3 regions of the Clostridium malenominatum genome follow, and region 1 is predicted to be linked to each of the others. Evidence: riboswitches for the same ligand, from Rfam matches in the RefSeq annotation. Region 1 holds a riboswitch; each other region holds the start of a gene.

The links. Region 1 has a riboswitch for cobalamin ahead of ABDZ69_RS04180 (ABC transporter substrate-binding protein). Riboswitches for the same ligand answer to the same signal wherever they lie in the genome.
Region 2: it holds a riboswitch for cobalamin, as region 1 does, so the genes downstream of both, ABDZ69_RS13070 (radical SAM protein) here and ABDZ69_RS04180 (ABC transporter substrate-binding protein) in region 1, are expected to answer to the same signal.
Region 3: it holds a riboswitch for cobalamin, as region 1 does, so the genes downstream of both, ABDZ69_RS16500 (cobyric acid synthase) here and ABDZ69_RS04180 (ABC transporter substrate-binding protein) in region 1, are expected to answer to the same signal.

What each region holds. Positions count from the first base shown of each region.
Region 1 is NZ_BAAACF010000001.1:835,270-843,153, reverse strand. It holds gene ABDZ69_RS04200 (sensor histidine kinase) at 1-1,461, opposite strand, end outside; gene ABDZ69_RS04195 (response regulator transcription factor) at 1,430-2,113, opposite strand; gene ABDZ69_RS04190 (ABC transporter ATP-binding protein) at 2,320-3,084, opposite strand; gene ABDZ69_RS04185 (FecCD family ABC transporter permease) at 3,084-4,142, opposite strand; gene ABDZ69_RS04180 (ABC transporter substrate-binding protein) at 4,168-5,250, opposite strand; cobalamin riboswitch at 5,394-5,569, opposite strand; gene ABDZ69_RS04175 (GNAT family N-acetyltransferase) at 5,685-6,185, opposite strand; gene ABDZ69_RS04170 (YbgA family protein) at 6,324-7,292, opposite strand; gene ABDZ69_RS04165 (synaptonemal complex protein 1) at 7,332-7,884, opposite strand, start outside.
Region 2 is NZ_BAAACF010000003.1:247,788-255,671, reverse strand. It holds gene ABDZ69_RS13090 (hypothetical protein) at 59-187, shown strand; gene ABDZ69_RS13085 (MgtC/SapB family protein) at 303-1,040, shown strand; gene ABDZ69_RS13080 (hypothetical protein) at 1,228-1,857, shown strand; gene ABDZ69_RS13075 (MFS transporter) at 2,046-3,272, shown strand; cobalamin riboswitch at 3,358-3,529, shown strand; gene ABDZ69_RS13070 (radical SAM protein) at 3,641-4,495, shown strand; gene ABDZ69_RS13065 (pseudouridine synthase) at 4,560-5,237, shown strand; gene ABDZ69_RS13060 (methyl-accepting chemotaxis protein) at 5,304-7,040, shown strand; gene ABDZ69_RS13055 (GtrA family protein) at 7,082-7,462, opposite strand; gene ABDZ69_RS13050 (glycosyltransferase family 2 protein) at 7,455-7,884, opposite strand, start outside.
Region 3 is NZ_BAAACF010000012.1:156,207-164,090, reverse strand. It holds gene pepT (peptidase T) at 1-775, shown strand, start outside; gene ABDZ69_RS16525 (sensor histidine kinase) at 893-1,732, shown strand; gene ABDZ69_RS16520 (SMR family transporter) at 2,051-2,968, opposite strand; gene cobC (alpha-ribazole phosphatase) at 3,330-3,923, shown strand; gene cobU (bifunctional adenosylcobinamide kinase/adenosylcobinamide-phosphate guanylyltransferase) at 3,939-4,487, shown strand; gene cobS (adenosylcobinamide-GDP ribazoletransferase) at 4,499-5,254, shown strand; cobalamin riboswitch at 5,309-5,480, shown strand; gene ABDZ69_RS16500 (cobyric acid synthase) at 5,707-7,179, shown strand; gene cbiB (adenosylcobinamide-phosphate synthase CbiB) at 7,189-7,884, shown strand, end outside.

The sequences.
Region 1 (7,884 bases):
ATAGGAATAATTATGAGCTTCAAGTATATTTTTAACTATAGAAAGGCCTAAACCCGTTCCTCCTAGTTTTCTATTTCTTGATTTATCAACTTTATAAAACCTATCCCATATTTTGAAAAGCTCTTCCTCAGGAATACTTAACCCAGTATTTTCAATGTCTATGAAAATTTTATCATCCTTATTGACCATGTTAACATATAGGGTGCCATTTTTATTTACATGTCTTAAAGCGTTAGTAATAAAATTAGTAATCACCTGCTCCATTCTATTCCAATCAGCATAAACCATGGTATTTTCCAATAAGCTTAATTCAATTTTAACTCCCTTTTCCTCAATAATATTTCTATATTTTTTCAGAGTAAATTTTATAAGGTTGCATATATCAAATTCTTCCCGGGTAAGCTTAAAACTGCCAGACTCTAAATTAGACAAATCCAGCATATCGTTTACTAAGCTGGCCATCTTTTTTCCTTCATCAATTATGATATCAAGATAATAATCTTTTTCTTCTCCCTCAAAAATATTATCTTTTAATCCCATAGCATACCCATCTATAAGGCTTATAGGGGTTTTTAATTCATGGGAAACTGCCGCTACAAATTCCCTTCTTGCTTTTTCTAGTTTTCTTTCCTTCTCTATATCTTTCTCTAGCTTTGCATTAGCATCTTTTAATGATGTAAGAGCTTCATTAAGATTTTCTGATAAGAAATTTAAAGATGAAGCAACATTTCCTATTTCATCTTCACTTTTTACAGTGCATTTTTCAGAAAAGTCCAATCTAGCCATTTTTGTTGCCACATTATTAATCTTTATAAGAGGTTTTGTTATCATATTTGAATATATAAATGCCAAAATTATTATAAAAAAAACTGCTCCAATAGAAAAGTACCCATATAGCTCCTCTATAACGGATACAGCTTCATTGATAGGTTGAAGGGAAGTTATAGCAAAAACTATTTCATCTCTTTCATTATTAGGTGAAATAGCAATTATATTCCCTGTCTTATCTGGCTTTCTTTGTGTTACTATAGTTACGGCATTCTTATTTTTTTTAAATTTCTTTAAATTACGAGGGGTAATTTCTTCTACCCATTGTTTTATAAACTCTGTAATCTCTCTTACCCTGGTTATATCTGCTTTGTTTTTAGTGGGCTTTGCTATTAATTTTAATCCATTTGAGCTATCTAGTATTACTATCTTTATATTATAAGTTTCTTCGTATTCCTCAATGAGCTGAATAGTTCTTTCATCACTAGAACTTTTATTATAATCTACTTTAAATTTTTCAATATTGGTTTTTAATCCACTTTTTTTCTTGCTTACATAAAACTTTTGAAAAAATACCGTTTGAATTATCAAAGTAGTCCCAATAAAAAGCGCAAACATAAGAGCTGATATTATAAAAAGTTTTTTGGTTATACTTTTTTTCTTATTTATCCCTATGTTCAAATTTATAGCCAACTCCTCTTATAGTAGATATTAAGTAAGCTTTTTCTCCAAGCTTTTCTCTCAGTCTTTTTATATGAGTATCTACTGTTCTATAGTCTCCCTGAAAGTCCATTCCCCAAATATAATCCAATATTTTTTCTCTAGTTAAAACAATGCCATTGTTGAAGGAAAAATATAACAATAGTTCATATTCCTTTAATGATAAATTTAAAGGGCTTCCATCTAAAGTTACCTTGTAGGCTAATTCATCAATATGTAGTCCATCAAAATAAAATCCCTTTTTCTTCTCAGGTTCACAGTAATAAGCTCTATTTATCAAAGCTTTAACCTTTGCCATAAGTATTCTTATATCAAAGGGCTTTTTAATATATTGATCTGTACCTAACTCATAACCTAAAAGTTCATCTTCCTCTTCTCCCTTTGCAGTTAAAAATATTATAGGTACATTAGAGCTCTTTCTTATTTCTCTGCATGCTGTAAAGCCGTCCATAACAGGCATCATAACATCCAATATTATTAAATGTACTCCTTCAGTTTTAAAAATCTTTAAAGCATCTATGCCAGTTTCAGCTTCTATGGTTTCATACCCTTCTCTTTTTAAGTATGCCCCTATAAGCTTTCTCATTCTTTCCTCATCATCTACTATTAAAATTTTTTCTTTCATAGCTGTACCCTCTGACTTTTTATTCAAATCTTCTAATATTTTCATTACCTTATCTTTAATTTTGCCACTTAGTAGTCTTAAATACAATACTAGTAATTCAACATTTTTTATTTATATATATAGGGACAGTTATCAACTTTTCACTATAATGCTTGTCTAAAAGCTTGAAAGTTATTAACCGTCCCCTAAATTTAAAATTTCAAATTTTATTGTTTGCACAAGAATGTATATGTTGTTTCATCCATATTTTTTACTATTGTATTAACTCCATATACTTGTTTTATATTTTCTTCATTTATTACTTCCTTTGTATTTCCATATGAGTATACTCCAGAGTTTTTAAGCATAATTATTTTATCTCCATACATTGAAGCTATGTTTAGGTCATGAATAGACATTATAGCCATAATATTTTTTTCTTTTACTAAGGAGCTTATTATTTCTAAGGTTTCTAGCTGATTTTTCATATCCAAACTACTAGTTGGTTCATCTAAAAGAATTATAGGTGATTGTTGAGCTATTGCTTTTGCAATAAATACCCTTTGTCTTTCTCCTCCACTAAGATTGTTGATATTTTTAAAAGCTATATTATTTAAATTCATCTCTTCTAATATATTAAAAACTATTTCTTTGTCTTCTTCTTTCACTTTAAAATTTATATTTTGCACTCTACCCATTAAAACTGTATCAATTACGCTGATAGGAAATGCAGTGTGGGTACTTTGAGGAACATAGCTAAATAATTTTGCTAGTTCCTTTGTATTCATTTTATTTATAAGTGTTCCATCTACAAGAACATTACCAGAGGAAGGTGGTATTATTCTGCTTATACATTTTAGTAAAGTAGTTTTTCCCGTTCCATTAGGTCCAAGTAAACAAGTTATTTCACCACTATTGGTTTCAAAACTTATATCTTTTAATATTGGAGTCTTTTCATAAGAAAATCCCAGTTTATCAACTTTTAATTTCATTAAAAATACTCCTTCCTATTTTGAATTATTAAATGTATAAACAAAGGTACACCAAGGTATGAAACTACTATACCCACTGGAATATTTACAGGAGCTAATAAAGTTCTCCCAATGGTGTCTGAAACCAATAGTAATATTCCTCCAAATATTGCTGAATAGGGTATTAAAAATCTGTGATCTCCTCCTACCATAAGCCGTGCTATATGGGGAGCCACTAGTCCTACAAAGCCTATTACTCCTGTGAAACTTACTATTGCTGCTGTTAAAAACACTGAAAATACTCCAACAACGGTCCTGCTTTTATCTGGATTTATTCCGAGAGTTTTAGCCATTTCATCGCCACCTGAAACCATGGCATTTAAAATCCAAGAATGTCTCATAAATACACATAAACTTACACTTAATATAACACCTAACAATAAAACATGTGACCATTTAGCACCATTTATACTTCCAAAAGTCCATTGTACTGCTGATGCCAGTTGATGGTCATCAGCGTAAAAATGGATAGTTGAGGTTACTGCACTAAATAGATAATTTATGGCTATACCAGATAGTATTATTGCTTCTGGTTTCATTCCTAGTTTTATGGAAATAGAATATACAAATATTGCACAAAGAATAGCGAAAATAAATGCATTTGAAATAATCCCTAAGTTACTATTGGAAAACAAGCTTATTCCAAAAATCATTGCTATAGACGCTCCACAAGCCGCTGCTGAGGATATCCCTATGGTAAAAGGGCTTGCCATAGAATTTTTAGTAATTCCCTGCATTATAGTTCCCGATACAGCAAGTCCCATTCCAGCTAAAACAGATAAAATGATTCTTGGAAGCCTTAAAAATACTATTACCTTTTGTTCCATATTAACTGAATTATTAGTTATAATATTTTTTATAGCACTAAGTATTTCTTTTAAAGAAACATCTACAGCTCCCACTCCTGTAAAGATAGCCATAAGTATGATGGTTACAATAATACTTATAGGAATAAACAAAAGTTTTATTTTAACTTTTTTATCATATTTTCTTCGTATATCACTTTGGGATATATTCAATGATGCCACCTCAATTTGCTTTACTTTATTTCTTTATTTCTGGGTAGAAATGTCCCTGTAAATTTTTAAACCCTTGGAAGTCTTCAAGCCATTGTCTATATATTTCATCAGGATTCAAATCCTTAAGTTGTTCAGGGTACATCCATTTAGCCATATATACAGCCCCTATTAATTTAGATGCTCCACCATGGCCAAACTGTGACATGGTATATACATTGTTATTTTTTACAGCATTAGTTTCATCCCAGCCTGCACGTTTTTTAATATCTTCAATTGTTTTATCCATTAACTCTTTAGACGGCGCCTCATATAATCCTGTGCCTTTTATAGCTTTATCTGGAGTAACATTTTTAAATATGAAGTCTGGATTCCTTTTTACTATCTCTTCTGAATCTACCTTTTTACCATGCATATCTTTAGGTGCATCTTCAAAAATATTTATTCCCCCAGAGTAGTTTATCATGTTAGCATAATAGTCTCCTGGGAAAGATGTATTATATTCTGTGGTACTTTCAAAATACACCTTCTTCTTTTCAACATCTTTAAGAGCTTTTTTTATGTACTCAATTGGCTCATTAAAATATTTTATAAACTTTTCCGCTTCTTTTTCTTTATCAAACATTTTACCTATGTTAGTTATTTGATTTTGAAAATCTGCCGTATCATATCCTGAAATAACAAATACCTTTATTCCAAATGGCTCTAGTTTTTTCTCAGCTTCTTCATAAGATCCATTGGCAGGAAGAATTAGTACTTCTGCACCTAATTCAGCTATTTTCTCATAGTTAAGATCCTTTGCATCTTTTCCGATAGTGTTTTTAGGGTCAAATTGTTTCCAATATTCTCTATCTTGGGCAGTACCCATATCTACTGCAATTACACCATTTATGGCTCCACAGGCACGAATAAGTTCGCTATTGTATCTATTAGCTACTACTGCTTTTTTTACTGGGAAAGGCAATTCTACCTTTCTTCCTACGTTATCCACTAATATAATTGTGTTATCCTTATCTGCTTGTTTTTCCCTTTCATCCTTGGCACAACCAGATAAAACGAAAATAGGTATTAACATTAACACCAAGATAAATTTAAAAAGTCTTTTTTTCATAATAAAATCCTCCTCTTAATTAATATGTGTAGGTAATTTCATGGAAGGGCTTATTATTTTTACTCAATAAAAAAAGGCTACTCAAAAAAAGTAGCCATAATTCACACAAATAAAATTTTAACCGCTACCTCCCACCGAGATAAATAATTAATTTTTATAAGGCAGGTCTCCTGACTTCAATTTCATCCTACTACCTTACCTTCCCAATTTAATAATCAGTGGCTATAAGGGTTCGTCCATTTTACAGTAGCGGGGGCTGTGTGGTTTTAACCAACTTCCCTATTAATTACATATGTAAACCTTATATTAATATTAAGTTTTATTTCATTGTCTATACTAATACAATTAGTAATTGTTGTCAATGCAAATTTTGTAATATTTCATCCTGCTATTTTTATAATAGGGCTTATGTTAATGACTTTTTCTTTATAATTCTAAATTTCTAATACTTTTTCATAACAATAAAAAGTTTTTTCTTTCCCCAAAAAACTCATCTCTCCAATAAGCTTATAACCACTTTTCTTAAAAAATCCGTTCATTTTTATATTCAATGAATAGGTATCTGTTTTTAAATATCTTATGTTATTTCTTAGTGCTAATTCATGGGCAAAGTTTATAAGTTCCGTTCCTATTCCCCTTTGTCTACGGTTACCACTTACAGCCATTCTGTGTACAACCAATGCATCTTCATCTAAGGACCAGTTTAATTCTTTATATTCATCAGGCTCTTCTCTGTTAATGCAAGCGAATCCAAGAAGCTCACCTTCTTTTTCTATTACATATAAGTCACCTTTTTCTATATCCTTTGCAAAATCTTTTTCCTTAGGATAATTTTCATCCCACTGATAGTTATTATAGGAATGCATTTCAACAATAGTTTCCTTAATAATTTTCATAATAACTTTTAAGTCTTCCCTATTTGCTTTTCTTATCATAATTACCACTCCATCTATACTTTTTCATCTGTTCTCTGCCTTATCTAAAACTAGTTCTATAATTTCTTCAACGGGCTCTATACCATAATACATGGCCTCCGTCATTGGTGTTCTTTGAGTTTCTAACATTTTATTATTCTATTCCTCTCGTCCTTTCCCTGAATCTCTTAATTCTATTAGGTCATCAGGATAAGGGGCGAAAAAACTTTGTTCTAGCATCTCTGTTATTCCAAATCTAATGGCATAGGATTTTATCATGTATAAACAAGTACTTAAGGGCAATTTGCCTTCCCTATATTTTTCTATGGTATCTCTTATAAATTCCTTTTCCTCTAAGGTTATATATTTTGAAAACAGAGCCATAGATTTATTTAGAACATTTATATTAGAAGTATACCTAGCATTTTTAGAAAAAGCCATTTTTAAATGTCTTTCATACTCCTCTAATACTTTTTCCACTTTATACTTTTCATGATTTGCTACAATGTTCCCTAGTTCCTTTAACTCCTTTTGATTATATGCCATGAGAAGCATTTTATTTCTACTGTGGAATTTAACTAGTTCTCCCATGGTATTAGCATTTTTTATCCCTCTAAAAGCAGCATTTATATAAATTCTGGTTAAAAAGTGTTCCCTAATTTTATAATTAGTCAGCCTTCCTTCATCCTCTATAGGATAATTAGGATAGTTTTTAATAGCTGCTTCTGCAAAAAAGCCTACTCCTTTTTCAGAACTTGAAGCTTTTTCTCTTCCGTTGTATATTTTAACCTCTTTAATACCACAAGAAGGGGAACGGCTCTTTAGTATGAAACCATCTATATCCTTAAGCTCTCCTATAAACTCTTTAGAAAACTCTACCATATCCTTTGTAAAGTCTCCTCCTGTTTTAGGTTGGATTAAATATAGCTCTTCCTTTTCTTTAATTATTCTTAAAGATTCCCTAGGTATTGGCAGTCCAATTTGGACTTCGGGGCAAACTGTAATAATTTCTACTTCACCTTTTAGCTTTTCTATAAAATCCTGAGAATTCATCTGTCCATCATATCTACAGGCTTCAAATCCAAGACATCTACTTACACAAATTCGTGGCTTTTCAAAGTTTATCATATATTCCCCTCACTTTTAATTTAAATTTACTCTTAATTACTATCCCTCAATAATTCCGCGAATTTCTTCTTCCACACCCCTTAATTCTCTTTCAAAATCATTAAGATTTCTTCCTAAGACATTTAATAATTTATTTACATTGTCGGAGGTAGCATATACATTGTTCAAGGAATCATTTATTCTTGATTGTACAACCCAGTCTGATATGAGCCCATCAAAGAAGTAATCTGCAAAGGTTGCAAAGGAGCCTACATTTATGTCTATATTTGAGGACAAGTTTACATCTGATAATTCTCTTCTAAATACTCCAAGAAGTCTTTGAGCTTCATGAACATAGTTTTTAGCTTCATCTATTTTTGAATGTTTTGCTGCTGTAGCTAAAAATCCTCCGCCAAGCATATCCCATTGTCCCCAGCCCTTTGCGCTTTCTAAGGAGGATATAACTTTACCGAAGGCTTCTCTAACTCTTTCCCCTGCATTTATGGCTTCCTTTGTTTCTTTAATATTTGATTTTAAATCAGAAGTTTTTTCTGTAAGTTCCATTAATTTTTTAGCCTTTAAGTCATTTCCTTGTAAAATTAATTTTTCTTTG
Region 2 (7,884 bases), on a different contig from region 1:
GGAGAGCCGTGTAATTAAATCTATTTATGATAGGTTTTGTATTCACGGCTCTTTTTATGTGGTCAGTAATATATTTGCTTTAAGATTTTATAAGGGAGAAATTGAAACTATTAAACTGGACTTAAGTAAATTTACCATAGATGTCAGTGATGAAATTTATATAGAAGTTGTTAAAGAGGAGGATTGATCATGGAAGTTAGAAATATGGTTTGTATCGTTTGCCCTTTAGGCTGTAAGTTAAAGACTATTTAGTTCAAGGAGAAATTCTTTAGGAACAAGCAATATATGGGAGGGTGGGATTATTGATAAGTGATTGGGAGGTTGTTATAAGATTGGTTTTATCAGCTGTAGTAGGAGGTATAGTTGGCATGGAAAGAGAGGCCAGCCATCGTCCAGCTGGACTTAGAACCCATATATTAGTTACGCTGGGATCTACCCTTATTATGCTAATATCAATGTATGGTTTTCAGGGACTCGGTGCAAATAATAGTGGTGGGGATCCAGCTAGATTAGCAGCACAAGTGGTTAGTGGAATCGGATTTTTAGGAGCAGGAACCATTTTGAGAACAGGAAATAATATTCGAGGCTTAACCACTGCTGCAAGTATTTGGGTTTGTGGGTGCATAGGATTAGCTATAGGAAACGGTTACTATCTAGGAGGACTTGCAACTACTGTAATAGTTATGATTGTCTTAAGAAATCTTGGTTTTTTACAAAAGAAGAAATATACAAGCCCAAATAAATTATTAATAGTCCAGTGTAAAGAGCGGATTGGGCTAATAAGTGACATAGGGCATGTATTAGAGAAAAATAATATCAGTATTAAGGATATTAAGGTTAATAATGAAGAAAATAATGAAGAAATTGAAGATGGTATGATGGAAATTAGGTTTAAGGTTACGTTACCACCTAAACTTGAAGACATAAGTTTTCTTGATGAAATTTTAAATTTACCTGGTATGGAAAATGCAATGTGGGAGGGAGATTTAGAATTAGCCTATCAAAAAACAAAAAATAAGGGAGAGACAATAATTCAATAAAATATATTGATAAAGAAAGTAGAGTGAAAGCTCTGCTTTTTAATATGCACAAAATGTGTATAGGGTTTTTGCCTTTTCTAATAATTTTAAAGCCCTCCTACTACTTGATTTTTGCATTATAGTTATGAACATAATGGAAAAAATGTACATATAATGAAACGATGTGATAATTAATTGGAGGATATTTATGAACAAAAATTATAAAATGACAGAATTTTCACCTTGGCAATGCCCTATGTATGAAATGATGATGTATAGAATGGATGAACCAGAGGTAGGAAGGAAAATTCCTGCACAGCAATCCCAGACTATTCAGCAGCCTAAACCACAACCTATGCCACAGCCAATACAACAGTATATACCACAAACTACACAAGAAGTAAAAATACAGCCCAAATTAGAACCAACAAAAATGGAGTTAAATATACAACCTAAAATAGAACCTCAAAATATGGAATTAAATCTGCAACCTAAGATGGAACCAACAAAAATGCAATTAGATATACAGCCTAAAATGGAACCAAGTAATATGGAATTGAATATAGAACCTAAAATGGGAACGGTAATAACTGAACCAATAAAGTTACAATTAAAAATAGAACCTATAATGGAACCAACAAAAATGCAATTAAATATACAACCAATAATGATGCAACAACCAATGATGAAGCCTATGGTGAAATATCAACCAATGATGCCATGGCAAATGATGAAACCTATGAGACCATGTCCAATGATGGTAAAGTGGTATATGATAAAGTATCCATGGTACTTTATGAAACCTCACTGTTCTATGATGATGAAGCGCGATTTTTAATATAAGATAGCTGGACTTTATAAGCAAGGTAAAAATATACAATAAAATATATGGGTAAATAAAGCAGGGTGAGGAACTCTGCTTTTAAATAAGAGTTTGTTATTCCAATTGATGTAAATTTAAGAATATGGTATTATTATAGCGCTAATGATTATAACTCGTATTATTGAGAAGAAAGAGGTGGATACATCATAAGCAATAGTAAATTTTCAAATTGGAAAGTACAAACTACTTTATTTTTATCTAGTCAAACAATATCTTTATTTGGATCGTCTTTAGTGCAATTTGCAATTATTTGGTATATAGCTAGAGCTACTGATTCAGGTATGATGGTAACCATATCCACTATATGCTCATTCTTACCACAATTGTTTATATCATTATTTGCTGGGGTTTGGGCGGATAGATACAATCGTAAACTTCTAATAGTTTTATCAGATGGATTAATTGCCACTGCCACTTTAATTTTAGCTATAATACTTTTATCAGGTTATAACAATATGTGGATATTATTTTTGGTTTCGGGAATACGTTCATTTGGATCGGGGATACAAACTCCTGCTGTAAATGCATTAATTCCCCAAATAGTTCCTGAAGAGAAGCTTATGAGAGTAAATGGTATTAATGGAACTATTCAATCTTTAATATTGCTTGTGTCACCTGCTGTTAGCGGTACAATACTTACTTATGGTAAACTTGAATCTATATTGTTTCTTGATGTTATTACAGCTATAATAGCAATCTCAATATTACTTACTTTAAGAGTTGCTGTTCATAAAAAAGCCGCCGAAAAGCAAGATACGGATTATTTTTATGATTTAAAAGAAGGAATTAAATATTCTTTAAATAATTCATTTATTAAAAACTTAATCATTTTTTATGCTATATTTACGATTTTAATTGTACCAGCCGCTTTCCTTAATGTTCTAATGGTAACACGTACATTTGGCAATGAGTATTGGAGGCTTACTGCTAATGAAATGAGCTTTTTCGCTGGTTCAATGGTTGGAGGAATTATTATGGCAACCTGGGGTGGTTTTAAAAATCGTGTTATAACTATTGCAGTTGGTTGTTGTGCCTTTGGTGCTCTAACCGTTGCTGTTGGAATTGCAAAAGTATTCTACGTTTATATAGCTATTATGGTTTTAACAGGTATGACTATACCACTTTTTAATTCACCAAGCATGGTTCTGCTTCAAGAGAAAGTAGAAACTGATATGCAAGGTAGAGTATTTAGTTTTGTCCAAATTGTGTCCTCAGGCTTAATGCCCCTTGGTATGATTGTATTTGGACCATTAGCTGATATTATTAAAATAGAGAGGCTTATGATTATCACTGGATTATTATTAATTGTATTAGGTATTAGTATTTTTTATAATAAAAGCTTTATTAAAGAAGGTATAAATCAGAACTGATAAGAGAAAAATGCAATTTTTACCTTTATCTAGATAATTGTAAAATAAAAAATTATATAGTATAATCAATTTTGTATAAGTATTAATTTAAAATATGGGAAAAGGTGCCCGAAAGGGAGAATAGGGAATGAGGTAAAAGCCTCAGCGGTCCCACCACTGTAAACGGTAGAACTTTTATAATCCACTGGGTAACACTGGGAAGGAAAAAGTATCGCTAGTCCGTAAGCCAGGAGACCTGCCTTTTTCATTATTGCGTCTTAGGATTAAGAGGCTGTAATAAGAATGATGGTAAAATTCTTGAATACAATTATTTGTGTTCAAGAATTTTTTGTTTTTTGTAAAAAAATTTATTAAATGGAGTGAGAGTTATGGAAATAATTGAAAAACTTATAAGCGAAGATGATTCTGTAAAATATTTATTAAAAATGAAGGATGGTAATACTGTTGAGACTTTATATATGCATGACCGTGAACTAAAACTTACCTACCATAGCACAGTATGTGTATCTTCTCAAGTGGGTTGTAGCCAAAAATGCTTTTTCTGCGCCACAGGAAAGCAAGGATTTGTAAGAAATCTTACTGACCTTGAAATAATTGAGCAGGTAGGCATTTGCATGGACTATTGTAAAGAGATGAACCTAACTCCAATAGATGCAGTTGTTTTTGCGGGAATGGGGGAACCTTTTATGAATTATGAAAATGTTAGAAATGGTATAATAGGCGTATATAATAAATACAAAATAAGTAATTTTGAAATTGCAACAGTAGGGTTAACACCAGGAATTCATAAGTTGATTAAGGATTTTAAGAATACTAATATTAATATAAGACTTAACCTATCTCTGCATGCATCATCAAATAAAACACGTATGTCTATAATGCCAGTCAATTCAAAATATGACATAAAATCCATAGTTGATGTAGGGGTTGAATATGCAGAAATATTCAAAGTGAAAACAAGAATAAGATATATGATATTTAAAGGAATAAATGATACGGACGCCGATGTAGAGAGATTAGAAGCTTTGCTAAGTGGTAAACCACTGAAATTAATTATATCATCATATAATGACAATAACATACAAGGTCTAACTGCTCCTGATAAAAATGATGTGATGAATTTCTATAATAAACTTAAAGATAAGATAGATTGTGAAATATTCCATAATTTTGGTAGCGATATTAAAGGGGGTTGTGGTCAGCTTAGACAGAATAAGATATAATGAATAATATCTTATTAATTTAATTAGGAAGGACTGGGAATCAAAGTATGGTGAGTTATAGATAATGAGGATAAATAAACTTCTTAGTAATCTAGGGTTTTGCTCGAGAAGAGAAACCAATAGACTTATTGAGGAAAATAGAATAACTGTAAATGGAGAGCTTTGCAGTCCTGGTCAGTGGGTAGAAGAAGATGACCTTATATTAATTGATAATAAACCTATTCCCGTAAAAGACAAAATTTATATTGCTTTAAATAAGCCAGTAGGAGTTACTTGTACTGCGGCAAAAGAAGTAGAAAATAATATAATTGACTTTATAAATTATCCAGAATATATTTTCCCAGTAGGTAGATTAGACAAGGAATCTCAAGGGTTAATATTACTGACTAATGATGGTGAATTGGCAAATAAAATATTAGAGTCGGAAAATCAGCATGAAAAAGAGTATATAGTAACTGTCCATAAGCCCTTTGACAGTAATTTTTTACAGGGAATGGCTGAAGGTGTTGAAATCTTTGGAGTTAAGACTAGGCCTTGCATTGTTACGAGGGTTAGCGAAGATACTTTTCGTATCATACTCACACAGGGACTTAATAAACAAATTAGAAGAATGACAAAAGCATTTGGGTATACGGTAATACGTTTGGAACGTGTTAGAATCGTTAATATAAAGATTTATAATATAAATATTGGTAGATGGCGTTATCTTACGGAGAAAGAAGTAATGGAATTAAAGAATTGACATTAAAATATCCCCTTGTTAATATATAATTAACTTACAAATATTTCATAAGGAGGGGAGGATTGCATGAATTTTTTTAAAAACATTAAACTTTCATTTAAAATTGCATTAATGTCACTAAGTTTTTTTGTTTTTCTTGGAATAATAGGAGTTTCTTCTATTAAGCAAATATCTAATGTTAATTCTATGATTATGGAGTTAAATGATGATAGATTGCTTCCTATTGTGAAGCTTCAAAGTATAAAATCTGACATAGAATATATACGTTCTCAGTCAAATCAATTATTTGATTCCAATCATGATGATAGTATAAGGGAAATTATAGAGCAAAATATTGAAACTACAGCGGTTTCAGCAATGGAAAAGCTATCGGAATATAAAGATAGAGAAGAATACAAAATATTAATGGAAAAGTATAATAAATTTATAGAAGCTAAGGATGAATTCTTTAAAAATAATGGTGCAGTAAGTAATGCAGCAGTAATTCCAGATGGAATTACGAGTGCTTCTCGAGCGCAAGTAGATGCATATATTGTGAATTATGATAATGCAAGAAGAGATGTAATTTCGTCTTTTGATGATATTATAAATGCGCAAGTTGCAGATGCCAAGGAAACCTATGATGTGAGCAAGGTTGTTTATAAAAATACAATTATAGAAATATGTGTACTAGTCCTAATTTGTGCAATTGTAACATTATTGCTATCTATAGTAATTATAAAATCAATTACTAACCCAATTAAAACAGTTACATCAAGATTAAAAGAAATATCTAATTCGGGCGGAGATTTAACACAAAGGATTGGATATGAAAGCAAAGACGAGATTGGAGAGTTAAGTAACGGCTTCGATTTGTTTGTAGACAAGCTTCAAGGAATTATTAAGGAAGTGGCTATTTCAGCTGAAACCATAGCTTCTTCAAGTTTGCAGTTAAGTTCAGCAACCAGTGGAACCACTCAATCTTTAGAAGAGATATCCAGTACTATTATTCACATAGCTTCAAATACTTCCCAGGGAGCGGCGGTGGCCCAGGAAACTAACTCAACCCTTGTAGAAATAGCAAAATTCTCTGAAGCTACCTCAAGTGCCAGTAGAAATACTGCTATTAACAGCAAGACAGCTAAGGAAGCGGCAGAAGATGGAAGAGAAAAAATATCTCAAGTTGTATCTTCCATAACAGATATAGCTTCTTCATCAAAGGAAGTGTCTTCAATGATAAAGGAATTAGATGAATCTTCAAGAAAAATAGGAGATATCATTGAAATAATAACTTCAATATCAGAGCAAACAAACCTATTAGCTTTAAATGCTGCTATTGAAGCTGCCCGTGCGGGAGAAGCAGGTAGAGGGTTTAATGTAGTTGCTGATGAAATTAGAAAACTTGCTGATGAAAGCAATAATGCAGCTAAGGAAATCTCTAGCTTAGTTAAAGAAAATCAATTAAAATCAGCCTCCACTGTAAATTCTGTTAACTTAGTTGAAGAGAAAGTATCCCTTGGAGTTGATAAAGCATCGGAAGTAGGAAAAGCTATAGGAAATATTATTGATAATATTGAAATTATAGTAAGTCAAATAGAGCAAATCGACGATGCCAATGAAAAGCAGGCCCAAAGTACTAAAGATATGGGAGAAGCTATGAGCAACATGGCCTCTGTTTCAAGTGAAGTAGCAGAAGGTACTGAAAATATAAGCTCAAGTATAGAAAATCAACTTAGAACAATGACTGAAATAGAGAATACTACAGAACAGTTATCGGAAATGGCAAATAAATTAAAAGAACTTACTTCGGGATTTAGGGTATAAATAAGTTAAAGCTGTATGCAGACATTGTATACGGCTTTAACTTATTTAAAAATTACCTTTCTATAAAGTAGAAAATTCCATAGAGTTATCATACCCATAGTGATGAGTTTTGCGATTACATCCCCAATTTCCCATTGAACCATTAGAGAAATTGCATAGGTACTAAAAGTTGTGTTTAGTGCAAATAAAATTATATATAATATAAAACTTCGAATAAAGCTAGAAGCTGCTTTAAAGGCTAGGCCTCTATTAAAGGTAAAATTAAGTAGAGTAGCCATAACCACAGCAATAACATTAGATAAGGATAGGTTTAAATAAACTATTTTTCTTAGGAAAGTATATAATATAAGTTCAAAAATGGCAGTAGCTCCTCCAATAAATAAATATTTAATAAATTGTTTTTGTATCTTTTTATTAATCATTTGAAAATCCTTTTCCTTCTTTACTAGAAATTAAATACCTAGGTCTTCTTTTAACTTCATCATAAATTTTTGATATATAAATTCCGATGATTCCTAGACTAATCATGATGCAGCTACCTATTCCTAATATTAAGATTATAACGGTAGTAAAGCCAGTCAATGCTTTACCAGAGAATTTCATAAACATTGTTTGTATAAATAAAATAAAGTCAAAGAATAGTGTAAATATGCCTAACCAAATAATCATGTAAAGTGGTGCAGATGTATAAGAGGTAATAGATTGAATGGCTAGTTTAGTTAGACTTTTAAAGGACCATTTTGATACTCCCTGAGCCCTATCCTGAACCTCAAAGGGGATTTGAATGCGTCTATATCCTATCCAGGCTGACATACCACGGAAAAATGTTATAGACTCCTTCATG
Region 3 (7,884 bases), on a different contig from region 1:
TGCATTAGAACATTTGTGTAAAAATCCTACCATACCACATGGTAAGATACTTGTAGCCTTTACTCCTGATGAAGAAGTGGGAGAGGGAACAAAGTATTTTGACTTAAATAAATTTAAAGCGGATTTTGCTTACACCATAGATGGTGGTCCTTTAGGTGAACTGGAGTATGAAAATTTTAATGCTGCAGGAGCTGAAATTGTGATAAAGGGTAGAAATTTTCATCCTGGAGCTGCTAAGAATAAGATGATAAATTCAATGAAAATTGCCACTGAGCTAATAAATTCCTTACCTAAAGAAGAAGCTCCAGAACATACTGAAGGGTATGAAGGTTTTTATCACTTAACTTCCATGGTGGGAGAAGTTGAAGAAACTAAGCTTAGCTATATAATTAGAGATTTTCATAAGGAAAGTTTTCAGGAGAAGAAAGATAATCTAGAAAATATAGTAAAGAATTTAAATAACAAGTATGGAGAAGGCACCTTAACGTTAGAAATAAAAGATCAATATTATAATATGAGAGAAAAAATTGAACCAGTTAAATACATAGTGGATATTGCTTATAAAGCTATGGAAGAAACTGGAGTGACCCCTCAGGTGCTTCCAATAAGAGGAGGGACAGACGGAGCAAGGCTATCCTTTATGGGACTTCCCACCCCTAATATTTTCACAGGTGGCCATAATTTTCATGGAAGATTTGAGTATATTCCAACCTTTGCTATGGATAAAGCTGTAGAAGTTATTTTAAAAATTGTAGAATTAACAAGTAAAATATAGGAATATTATTTGAAAGACTGCATAACATTATAGTGTATGCAGTCTTTTTGTGTGGAAAAATGCATGAAAAGAAATTATTTGTCAATAATTACTGTAAGGAACAAAGGGGGAATTACTATGTTATATGTAATTTTGGGGACGTTAATAATTTCAATATTTTATTTGTGGAAAAAAATTAAGAAGTTAGAAAGAAGAGATAGAGTTAAAACAGAGTTTTTCATGAATATTACCCATGATATGAGAAACCATTTAAATATAATTCTAAACACTTCAAAACTAATAGGATTAAAGGTGGATAAAAACTTAAACGACAGGATAATTGCCCTTAATCAAAGCTCCTATGGATTATTAAAATTAATAAACAATTTAATTGATATGACAAAGGTGGAAAATGAGTTCTATAGTCTTAATCTAGAAAATCACAATATAGTAGATGCAGTTGAGGAAATAGTACAATCTGTTTCTTGCTTTATTAAAGATAAAGGAATAGATATAATTTTTGATACGGAAATTGAAGAGAAAATTATGGCCTTTGATAAGGAAAAAATAGAGAGAATAATGTTGAACTTACTATCCAATGGAGCTAAATTTACCCCTAGTGGTGGCAGAATTGAAGTTAATATATATGAAAAATCTAGTGAAATTTTAATAAGTGTTAAAGATAATGGTGTGGGAATAGAAAAGGAAAAGCAAAAATATATATTTGAAAGATATAAACAAGTGAAAGAAGGAGAAGTTTATGAATACGGTGGAAGCGGTATAGGCTTATCTTTGGTGAAGTCTTTTGTAGAAATGCACGGGGGAAGAGTTACATTATGTAGCGATTATGGAAGGGGAAGTGAATTTTTAATATCATTACCTTGCAAAATAATTAACAATGAAGAATGCCGTAATATTAATAATTTTAATGTCGAAATGGCAAAAGTAGAGTTTTCAGAGGTTATAAATAAAAGTTAACAAAAACTTAATATAGTAAAAGGTTTACATGATGCAGGCTTAAATAAAAAAGCTTGCATTTATTTTTAGAAATGATATACTATGTAAGTAAAAGAAATTTTAATATAATAAAAGGAGGTAGTTTATATGAGTGATGAAAGAATATTTGTATTGACTGAAGAAGTTATAGAAGAATGTTTAGAAGAAAGCATGGAAAAACCAGAAGAAATACAATACAGATGATTAAATGATGGGAGATGAACAAAGTAGTGGAAACAAATTCATTCTCTAGAGAGAAATAAAATCCTTAGCCTTAAAATGTGCTAAGGATTTTATTTTTTATTTTAAATTAATAATTATCAGTGAAACTATTGTAATAGCTATGGATATTTTTTCTTTGAGCATGAGTTTTTCTTTAAATATAAAAAAGCTTAATATATTTATGATAACTATGGTTCCAGCAGAAAATATTGGGTAAACCACAGAAGTATTTAAAGTATTCAAAGATAAAATCAGAAAGAAGGATGAAAAAAGATTGGGTATACCTACGGCAACTCCCGTAAGCAAATCTTTTTTAGTAATTTTCTTTCCATCTTTAATTGTGTAAATTAAACTAACTATAAAAGCAGTGAAGAAAATGAAAAATAAAAAAATATTTTTATAATCTAAAATAGCATATTTTTGAAATATCTTATTAGAAAAATCCGCCATTCCCCCTAAAAAGAATAATAATAGTAGCGATGGATTTATTTTAGTAGGATTATCTTTATTAAAAGACACATTAACTAATATTATTGAAAATAAGGAGAGTAAAATTCCAAACCACTGCAAGGGGGTAGGAATCTCTTTCCATAGAATTATAGAAAAAATCATAGGAATTAATATTCCCATCTTTCCAAAAGCACCCGAAAGCCCCGCCCCGTTATCTCTAACACTTTTTTGATAATATATAAAAGAAGAGAAGAAAAATAATCCAAAGGTTATTCCAGAAAGTACTGCCCAAACTAAACTAGAAGAGGCAGAGAATATCCCTTCATTATGTAAAACGATTTTATTAAATTCGCTATTAAAAACCTGTATAGAAGGCTTTTCTATTATTGGAAATCCTCCCATTAAAGACATTATTAAACTTAAAATAAAAGCAGTAAAATAATTGCTTGTAGTTAAAGCGTATCTATTTATATTTTTAGATTCGCTATATTTAAATATTAAAGCGATAGATGAACTACATAATATGGCTAACATTAAATAAAACATAAATATCCCCTCCAAAGTAATATTATACCATAATTAAGTATTTAAAAAAGAGGAAACCCATTTATATGGTCTCCTCTAAAAAATAACTTTTTAACATCTACGCCAACAAAAGCAATTAAATATACAGCATAGAATTTGGAATATAAAAAATATAAATATTAACCAAAGAATAAAGTATAGTAAACAACATAGAAACATAAATGAACACCTCCTGGTGAATAAAGGTTTTAAATAGATTAATATATTATATGTTAGTATAGTCAACTTGTTACAGGTGAAAATACAATTGCATTTATTTTTCTAAAGTGATATATTTTTTATAGTTTGTAAAATTATTTAGCAATTTAGGAGAATTGTGGAGATGAATATATATTTAGTAAGGCACGGTGAAACTGATAATAACTACAATAAAACCTATTATGGAAGTTTGGATTGTGAATTAAATGATAAGGGAAAAGCTCAATCTCTTAAAGTAAAGGAAAAACTTCAAAATATTAATTTTCAAAAAGTTTTTTCTAGCAATATGAAAAGAGCAAAGGAAACAGCTCAAATTATATTAGGAGAAAATCATTGCGAGATAATTGAAGAAAAAAGAATTAGTGAAATGAATATGGGCATATTCGAAGGTAAGGGTCATGAAGAATTAAAAGAAAAATATTCTAAAGAATGGGAAATGTGGTGTAATAACTGGAAGGATTATAAAATTCCAGAAGGGGAGAGCTACATAGAGTTTTATAATAGGGTTAAGGAGTTCTTTTTAGAATTATTAAATGGGGAAGAAGATAATATATTAATTATTACTCATGGCGGAGTAATAAAAAGCATTTGTTCTTACATATTAGGAGAAAATTTAGATATATTTTGGAAGATAGCCAGTAGGAATGGAGATATAACTTTAATAAAATATGAATACGAAAATCTTTATTTAGATTCTATAGTGCCAGTTGAAATTTAAGAGGAGTGTATAAGAATGGGTAAAATTATTTTAGTAACAGGTGGAGCAAGAAGTGGAAAAAGTAGTTTTGCAGAAAATTTATTAAAGGATAAGGAAGATGTTTTATACATTGCAACCTCAATATTTTCTGATGAAGAAATGAAAGATAGAGTGAAAAAGCATAGAGAAAGAAGAAATCCAAATTGGGAAACCTATGAAGGTTATATGGATTTACATAAGGCCTTAGAAAAAACTAAAAAGAATTATGTGCTTTTAGATTGTGTTACAATTATGACTACAAATATAATGTTTAGTGGAAATAGAGATTTAGAAGAAATGACTATGGATGAAATAGACCAAATTACAATTAAAATAAAAGATGAATTCACTAAATTTATAAATAAAGGTATAGAATTAGATAAAACTATAGTTATGGTTACTAATGAGGTAGGTTGGGGAGTGGTGCCTCCTACGAAGCTTGGAAGAATTTTTAGAGATGTAGCAGGATTTGTTAATCAATACATTGGAAGCTTAAGCCATGAAGTATATTTAGTATGTTGTGGTCAACCGCTAAAAATTAAATAGGAGTGCTTTAAATGAAAGAGTTTTTTTTAGATTTATTACTTATGATACAGTTTTTAACTAGACTCCCTGTTAAGAGAAGTCTTCCTTGTGATGCTAAAAATTTTAGAGATGGAAGCGCTATGCTTCCTATAGTGGGATTAATAATTGGACTTATACAATGGGTAGTGTACTATTTTTGCATAAAGATATTTCCAATAAATATAACTACTATATTTGTCTTAGTTGTAGGAATATTAACTATGGGATGTTTGCATCAAGATGGTTTTGGGGATATATTTGACGGTTTTTTCTCCTTTAAAGGTGGTAAGGAAAAGATTTTAGAAGTGATGAAGGATAGTAGAATTGGAACTTATGCTGCAGTTGCGCTAATCTTTGATATATTAGTTAAATATGCTGCCCTTTCTTTTATTATAGAAAAAGGTATGCCAAGTGTACTTATAATTACCCCAATTATAAGTAGATTCACCCTAGTTTTATTATTTTTAATAGGAAAGAATGCAAAAGAAAAGGGAACAGGAAATTTATTTATTGGTAACACTACTGTAGGGCATTTCATTGTAAGCTTAAACATAACTATTATTTTTACCTACTTATTGGTTGGAGGAAGATATACTATATATTCTATGGTTCTAGCATTAATAGTTACGCTAGTATTTTTAAAGTTATGTAACAGTAAAATAGGTGGAATAACGGGAGATTGCTTAGGAGCAAATAATGAATTTGTTGAAATTGCTATACTTATTTTATTTACAGCTTTATTAAAATAATGATAAATAATTCGTTGACATAAGGGTTAAGGTTGTAGTAAACTAAAATTAATAAATGAATAATTAAATTCAGGTGCCTATTTAGGTGAAAAGGGAATGCGGTTAAATTCCGCGGCAGCCCCCGCTACTGTAATTGAGGACGAACCTTTTAAGACCACCCAGAAGGGGAAGGAAAAGGGGAGAATGACTCATGAGCCAGGAGACCTGCCTGAGTTTTGAGAGAATAAGCTTTCGGCGGGAAAGAGTCTTTATAAATTGATTCCGGCTTTTGTCGGTTTTTTTTATTTGTTTTCCATCGCAGGCGAGCTCGCCTGTTTTTTTATATATTTTATGCTGTGTTCTTTAATTTATTTTGAACCTCCTAGTTAAAAATAAATACCTTCTATCAAACGGTGAGCACAGCTTTTTTTTAGTAATTTTACATTGTTAATTATATAAAGGAGTTGTTTTACTTGGCAAAGATAATGATTCAGGGGACAGGTTCCTCTGTGGGAAAGAGCATTTTGGTTACTGCATTATGTAGAATATTTAAGCAGGATGGTTATTCTGTTTGTCCATATAAATCACAAAACATGTCCCTTAATTCATATATAACCCATGATGGATTGGAAATGGGAAGAGCTCAAGTGCTTCAAGCTTATGCAGCAGGACTAGAGCCAGAGGCTTATATGAATCCTATATTATTAAAGCCTACTAGCGATAAAAAGTGTCAAATAATCTTCAATGGTAAGGTTTATGGTAATAGTACAGCCATAGGATATCATAATTTAAAATTAAGCTTTGCAGAAGAATTAAAGAAACAGTTTAAAGAAATAGAAAATAAATTTGATATTGTAGTTATTGAAGGAGCTGGAAGTCCAGCGGAAATAAACTTAAGAGATAGAGACATAGTAAATATGGGCCTTGCAGAAATGGTAGATGCGCCAGTGCTTTTAGCGGGAGATATCGATAAAGGGGGAGTATTTGCATCCCTAGCAGGAACGATGCTACTTTTAACAGAAGAAGAAAGAAAAAGAGTAAAAGGAACTATAATTAATAAATTCAGAGGAGATATAGAAATATTAAAACCAGGACTTACAATGCTAGAAGATATTATAAAAATTCCATCTTTAGGTGTAGTTCCTCATTTTAATTTAGATTTAGAAGATGAGGATGGAGCGGTAGAATTTAATAAAAATACAAAGGGAGACATAGATGTAGCTGTAGTAAAACTACCTCATATATCGAACTTTACAGATGTGGATGCTTTAAAATCAGAAGAAGATGTATCCATAAGATATATTACTTCAAAAGATAATTTTGGTAACCCTGATTTGCTAATAATACCAGGAACTAAAAACACCATAGATGACCTATTAGTCCTAAGAGAATCAGGACTAGAAGACTTAATAAAGGCATATTCTAAAGAAGGTTTTGTTATTGGCATATGCGGTGGATATCAGATGCTTGGTAAAGTATTAAAAGATCCTTATGGAGTTGAAACAGAAGAAGAAGAAACTTTAGGTATGGGACTTTTAGATATAAGTACTACCTTTGAAAAAGAAAAGGTAACTACAAGAGTAAAGGCTAAAGGAAGCTATGGAGAAGTATATGGCTATGAAATACATATGGGAATCTCATCTTATGGAGATAAGGCTAAAGCTATGTTTACTATATACGATGAAAATGGCAAGAAGGTAGAAAAGCTTGATGGAGCCATAAATGAAAGAGAAAATATTTTAGGAACATACATACATGGTTTATTTGATGGAGTGGACTTTAGAGAAAAGGTGTTAAATAAAATAAGAGTTTCTAAGGGATTGGAAGAAAAAAAATCACTTCATTATGAAAATTTAAGAGAAAAAAATCTTGATATATTAGCAGACTTAGTAAGAGAAAACATGGATATTAAAGAGATTTATAGAATAATGGGAGTAAAAAGATAGATGATTTCTATTATAGATTTGGCTTTAGCAGTTTTAATTGATTGGATCATAGGGGATCCATACTGGTTTCCTCACCCTGTTATATATATAGGAAAACTAATAAGCTTTTTAGAGAAAATGGGAAGAAAGCTCTTCCCTAATGGAAAAAAACTAAAAGCCTTTGGGGGAATTATTGTAATAATAGTTGCACTGACCTCATTTAGTATTCCTTATGCGCTGCTCTATTTAGTTAAAGATAACCCATGGATTTATCATGGATTAAACACATTTATACTATGGACAACACTTTCAGCAAAATGCTTAAAGAACGAAGCTATAAAGGTGTACCATGCTTTGAAAAATCAAGATTTAGAGGATGCAAGAATAAAGCTATCCTATATAGTTGGTAGAGATACAAAAGCTTTAAAAGAAGATGAAATAATCAGAGCGGATATTGAAACTGTGGCAGAAAATACAGCGGATGGAGTAATTGCACCACTTTTATTTGGTCTCATTGGGGGAGCCCCACTAGCTATGATGTACAAGGGAATAAACACCATGGACTCCATGCTAGGATATATGGACGAAAAGTTTATAAATATTGGATTCTTTCCAGCAAAGGTAGATGATATTTTTAACTTTATACCAGCAAGATTATCAGGGTTTTTAATAGCTTTATCTTCACCTGTGGTTAAAGGAAGCATTAAAGATTCTCTAAAGATAATG